Regions from separate parts of the Erwinia sp. 009765445 genome, predicted to be linked through region 1. Evidence: predicted binding sites of a transcription regulator. Region 1 holds the regulator's gene; the other holds the start of a gene.
The links. The regulator PurR, encoded in region 1, represses purine synthesis genes. The targets are predictions, from matches to a motif close to CANGCAAACGTTTGCNTG.
Positions count from the first base shown of each region.

Region 1 (3,139 bases):
GCAGGATAACGATCAATAACCAGTGCCTGCCAGGTCACCGCAGCGGCGCAGATCCCTACAGCCTGAAGGAAGCGCAGCGTCAGCAGGGTCACGGTAGAGTCAACCCACCACATTGCGCCACAGCTGACGGAGAACAGACCCAGCCCCATCAGCAGAACGGGTTTACGACCAATCCGGTCAGAGAGTGGTCCCCACATCAACTGGGCGCTGGCAAATCCGGCCAGGAACAGACTCAGACTGGCACTGATTGCTCCAGCTTCAGTCAGCAAATCTTGCTGCATAACACCAAAAGCTGGCAGGTACATATCAGTGGCGAGAAAACCTGCAACGCTGAGCAGCGCGAGGTAAATAATAAATCCTTTAGATGGCATTCTGTTGCTCTTTATCAGGTGAATGAAACGCTGCGCAGTGTAATTGAGTGGCAAAGCGCTTGTGAAACGGTAATATTTGCAGGTTGCGTTCAAAAAAATTGCAGGCAAATTATGTGGTCAGAACATTCCCTTGAAGTGGTCGATGCCGTGGCGCGCACCGGGAGTTTCACGGCGGCGGCGGCAGAGCTGCACCGCGTGCCTTCTGCTATCAGCTATACCATCCGTCAACTGGAAGAGTGGCTGGCTGTTCCTCTGTTTGAGCGGCGTCACCGCGATGTGGTGCTGACGGATGCCGGACGGCTTTTTAGTCAGGAAGGGCGTAGTGTTATCAAAAAAATGCTTTCCACCCGGCGTCAGTGTCAGCAGGTCGCTAATGGCTGGCGGGGGCAGATCAATATCGCTGTCGACCGCATTGTTAAACCGGCGAGGAGCCGCCAGCTGGTGGTGGATTTTTACCGCCATTTTCCTGATATGGAGCTGCATCTGACGTCGGAAGTGTTTAACGGCGTCTGGGACGCACTGGCCGACGGGCGGGTGGATGTGGCAATCGGCGCAACCCAGGCTATCCCGGTGGGGGGGCGCTTCGCCTTCCGCGATATGGGGATGCTGAACTGGCGCTGTGTGGTGAAGGCCGATCATCCACTTGCTCAGCTGGAGGGGGAGGTCAGCGATGAGGAGATTGGCGATTGGCCCTCACTGGTGCTGGAAGATACCTCCCGTGCTTTACCCAAACGGACTACGTGGACGCTGGATAATCAGCGCAGGCTGGTGGTGCCGGACTGGGAAAGTGCGTTTGACTGTCTGCTGGCCGGGCTGTGTGTTGGAATGGTACCGGGGCATTTTGCCCGGCCATTTTTGCAGAACGGGGAACTGGTTGAGCTGGCGCTTGAGTCAGTATTTCCGGACAGCCCATGCTGCGTCAGCTGGGCGGAGCAGCAGGCTTCACCAGCACTGAGCTGGCTGCTGGAGTATCTGGGGGAAACCGGCACGATGAACAGTGAGTGGCTGCGGGAAGAAACCTGAGGGGCGAATAAATTCTCCCCTCAACTGAGATCTGCACGATTGTAAGGGTGGGATTCATTCCGCCCTTAACGTCTAGCGGCGGTAATCGACAAACGGACCGTCTGCCACCGAGCGGCGTTCGATCAGGTTGGGATGCACTTCAATGGTTTGTGGCTCTTCGCGCTTGCTGGTAATGCGGTCGAGCAGCATTGCAAAGGCAGTTTCGCCCAGCTGTTGTTTAGGCTGGTGAACCGTGGTCAGCGCCGGGGTGAAATAGCGGGCATTGCGCACGTTATCATAACCGATCACCGAAATATCCTGCGGTACGCGCAGGCCCATCTCATCCGCCGCGCAGATGGCGCCCATGGCCATCACATCGCCGCCGCAGAAGACCGCCGTGGGGCGCTGCTTCTGAGACAGAATCTGCTGCATGGCACGGTAGCCAGACTCTGGTTCGAAATCTCCCTGTACCAGCCACTCATCTCGAACTGAAATTCCCGCTTCGGAAAGTGCTTTCAGAAAACCGGCATGGCGGCCACCGCCAGTATTACGTTCCATTTGTCCCGGGATCACCCCGATATCACGGTGACCGCGGTCAATCAGATAGCGGCCCGCCATATAGCCTCCTTCAAAGGCATTATCCAGCACGGTATCGGTGAAATCGCCGCGTGATTCGCCCCAGTCCATTACCACCATTGGGATATTGCGATTGTTTTCCAGCATAGTGATCAGCGGCTCCGGATATTCCGAGCACATCACCAGCAGACCATCGACGCGCTTTTGCGCCATCATCGACAGATATGCCTGCTGCTTTTGCAGATCGTTATGGGCATTGCCCAGGATCAGGGTATAACCCTGATCAAAGCAGCAGTTCTCCACTGCTTCGATGATCTCGGCAAAATAGGGCGCTTCGCTGGAAGTGGCCAGCAGACCAATGGTTTTGGTATGGTTAACCTTCAGGCTGCGGGCGACAGCGCTGGGAGAATAATGCAATTCTTTGATTGCGGCCCATACGGCTTCCTGCGTCTCTTCAGCGACAAAGCGGGTTTTATTGATGACGTGGGAGACAGTGGTGGTGGACACCCCTGCACGTTTGGCCACATCTTTTATTGTTGCCATTAACTAGCTACTCCTGCACTTATCGTAACGTACTGATAAGCATATTGTTAAACGTTTGCCTGGATACGCAAAAACCGGACGTCTGGGGGCACTTTTTGCGGTGGATTCCGGAGACGTCAGGAAGGAAAAAAGGGTATTTCAACCCGTCATTGCGCACGCGGCACGCAGTCTGCCGGGGGTTGCGCAACGAAAAAAAGAATTCTAACAAGCCTGAGCACAGAAAACGAGATTTTTACCGACAAGTATGGGAAAATCGATGACGTTATAAACTGTAAGGGTATTAAGGAGTCGTGATGGATACCGATCTGAAGTTTTCAATACTGACAACCGTTTGCGCTTTGCTGATGATTGTCGCTTTCAGTTTTACCGCAGTAATGCACTAAGCCTTACGGGCCGCTCATCAGAACGGCCCCGTCTCTTCTGCCGACCTGTTAGCGAATCGTTTTCGGCGTCATCATCCTGCGGGCACCAATATAGTGGCGCTGCCAGTAATCATCGCTCAGAGCACTAACCTGAATATCCTTGCCGGTGCGCGGTGACTGAATGAATTTACCATTGCCCAGATACACGCCAACGTGGTCAGCTGTGCCGCGACCATTGATGCGGAAAAACACCAGATCGCCTTTTTCCAGCTCGCCACGTTTGAT
Region 1 is NZ_JBYUWC010000010.1:74,844-77,982, reverse strand. It holds gene punC (purine nucleoside transporter PunC) at 1-371, opposite strand, end outside; gene punR (DNA-binding transcriptional activator PunR) at 483-1,394, shown strand; gene purR (HTH-type transcriptional repressor PurR) at 1,467-2,492, opposite strand; gene cydH (cytochrome bd-I oxidase subunit CydH) at 2,786-2,875, shown strand; gene AC3Y5R_RS12745 (C40 family peptidase) at 2,924-3,139, opposite strand, start outside.

Region 2 (3,139 bases), on a different contig from region 1:
GAAAAACAGAGCGGCATCATCGACACAAAATCCAGAAGTATCAAAGGCATCCGGCGTCAGCATCTTGCGGGGGAAGCGTGAACGGAACAGCATACCGTCGGCCAGATCCAGCATCATGCGATCGTGTTCGGCATCAAAAAACCAGCGCCAGCTGTCGTCAGGTTTAATCCTCATGATCGGTCCTGTAGTGAGAAATGAAAATCCGCTATTTATTGGCGTTACCGGTTCAACTAAGCAGCTGGGTTTAACCGGAATCGTCAAAATAGTCTGAATATCGTTTAAACAGGATAAAATATAAACGAGCCAGAGGCGAAAATAAAGCCCCTGGCATATTTAAATAAGAATCAGCTTAGAGATGGGTCACAATTTCTTTTATCAGCGGCGGACCTTTGTAAATAAATCCGGAATATATTTGCACCAGCGAAGCGCCAGCGGCAACTTTTTCCCTCGCTGAAACCAGCGAATCAATACCACCCACGCCAATAATTGGCAGGCGCCCCTGAAGTTCCAGGGAGAGGCGACGAATAACTTCAGTGCTGCGCGACTGAACCGGACGACCACTTAATCCTCCCGCTTCATCACTGTGTTTTAAGCCGCTGACCAGCGAACGGTCAAGAGTAGTATTGGTGGCAATCACACCATCAATATTATGGCGAACTAAACTATCGGCAATTTGGATCAATTCTTCTTCTGAAAGATCCGGCGCGATCTTTACCGTCACCGGAACATATTTGTGATGAATCGTTGCAAGATCTTTCTGCTTTTGTTTTAACGCCTGCAAGAGATCGTCCAGCGCCTCACCATATTGCAGCGTGCGTAAACCTGGCGTGTTAGGTGAAGAGATATTGATCGCGATATAGCCCGCGTAAGGATAAATTTTATCCATGCAGGTTAAATAATCGTCCTTGCCCTGCTCAACCGGAGTATCTTTATTTTTGCCAATATTAATCCCTAACACGCCGTCGAAATGAGACTTTTTGACATTCTCGACCAGACGATCCACACCCAGATTATTAAATCCCATCCGGTTAATAATCCCTTCCGCTTCCAGCACGCGGAACATCCTTGGCTTATCGTTGCCCGGCTGTGGGCGCGGCGTGACGGTACCGATTTCAATAAAGCCGAAGCCCATTGCGCCGAAGGCATCAATGCACTCACCGTTTTTATCCAGGCCAGCAGCCAGACCCAGGGCGTTTTTAAACGTCAGTCCCATGCAGGTCACCGGCTTAAAAGGAAGAGACTGGCGAACCAGGTGAATAAGAGGTGTACCGGTTACCCGATGCAGCTGCGTGAGGGTCAGTTCATGCGCACGCTCAGCATCAAGCTGAAACAGCGCCTTACGAACCAGATTGTACATGATCGCTCCTGAATGCCCGAAGCCCCGGGCCTGGAAAGGACTAACAGTTGATATCTTGCGATATAAACCCTGAAATTTGCGTTCGCCGTCCGGGGACGATCCTTCCCACCTTTATTATGTCTGGTATGAATGTGGCAAGGTTTACGCAGTGACGCTGCAGGCGCGGGGGAAAATGGTAAAGTCCTTTAGGCCGAAAGTAAAACGTTTGCGCTGAATTGATCGCAATCCGCCTGATGCCGCGCCGCGCCTGCCGCTCTTCCTCTATATCCAAAAAGTGACTTATCTCTGCCGGATAAATCATTTAAGCCTCCTGCCTGCCTCTGTCAGGATAGTTTCATTCCTTCGAAAATAAGTTTAATCAATAACTTTTAGTTATAAGGAGTGGTTATGCGCGTTATTACTTTGGCGGGAAGCCCTCGCTACCCCTCTCGCTCCACAGCTCTGCTGAGCCTCTGCCAGCAGGCACTCGAAAAGCGCGGCGTCGAAGTCATCCCGTGGAATCTGCATAATTTTCATCCTGAAGATCTGCTGTATGCCCGTTTTGATTCTCCGGCCCTGCTGGCGCTGAAAGAAGATCTTGCCATTGCAGACGGGCTGATTATCGCCACTCCGGTCTACAAGGCTTCCTTCTCTGGTGCACTGAAAACGATCCTGGACCTGCTTCCCGAGCGCGCACTGGAACATAAAGTGGTTCTGCCACTGGCAACGGGCGGCACCATCGCACACATGCTGGCGGTCGATTACGCCCTTAAGCCGGTACTCAATGCACTTAAAGCACAGGAAGTGCTGCACGGTGTCTTTGCCGACGACGCACAAATTACCAATTACGACCGTACGCCGGAACTGTCATCAGTGCTGGCGTCCCGTATTGCGGAATCAGTAGAAACCTTCTGGCACGCCCTGGCCCGTCGCCACCAGCCACTGGTCGCTGCTGTATAAAGTTTAAGGTAAGAACTATGAGCCTGTTTTCACGTTTAGCTTCGGCGCTGGTTATCGGCAGCATTCTGACCAGCAGCGCATTTGCTGCTGAGCCCGTCGCACCCAAGACGTTCCGCATTGGTTACCAGAAGGGCTCGGTCAGCATGGTGCTGGCCCGCTCACACCAGCTACTGGAAAAACGTTTTCCCGACACACTAATCAAATGGGTTGAATTCCCGGCCGGACCGCAAATGCTTGAAGCCCTGAATGTGAACAGCATCGATCTGGGCAGTACCGGCGATATTCCGCCTATTTTTGCCCAGGCCGCCGGTGCCGATCTGCTGTATGTTGGAGCCGAGCCGCCAAAGCCGAAAGCAGAAGTGATCCTGGTTGCGAAAAACAGCCCGATCCAAACCGTGGCTGAACTTAAAGGCCACAAGGTCGCTTTCCAGAAAGGCTCCAGTTCACATAACCTGCTGCTGCGCGCGCTGGGAAAAGCCGGGCTGAAGTTCAGCGATATCCGGCCCACTTACCTGACTCCTGCTGATGCGCGTGCCGCCTTCCAACAGGGCGATGTGGCTGCCTGGGCCATTTGGGATCCCTACTACTCCGCCGCATTGCTGGAAGGCGGGGCCAGGGTGCTGACCGATGGCAGCCAGTTGAATCAGACTGGTTCGTTCTACCTCGCTACCCGCCCTTTCACTGAAGCTAACGGCACCTTTATCACTCAGGTATTACAGACCTTCAGTCAGGCAGATGCGCTGACTATCAGCGACCGCAATAACAGTATCAACCTGCTTTCCCAGGCGATGGGCCTGCCAAAACCGGTGATCGCCAGCTATCTGGATCACCGCCCGCCGACCA
Region 2 is NZ_JBYUWC010000005.1:212,826-215,964, reverse strand. It holds gene AC3Y5R_RS07010 (cell division protein ZapC) at 1-174, opposite strand, end outside; gene pyrD (quinone-dependent dihydroorotate dehydrogenase) at 350-1,360, opposite strand; gene ssuE (NADPH-dependent FMN reductase) at 1,745-2,296, shown strand; gene AC3Y5R_RS06995 (sulfonate ABC transporter substrate-binding protein) at 2,314-3,139, shown strand, end outside.
Region 2: a site for PurR is predicted at 1,552-1,569, ahead of pyrD (quinone-dependent dihydroorotate dehydrogenase). Genes of this name have one in related genera too.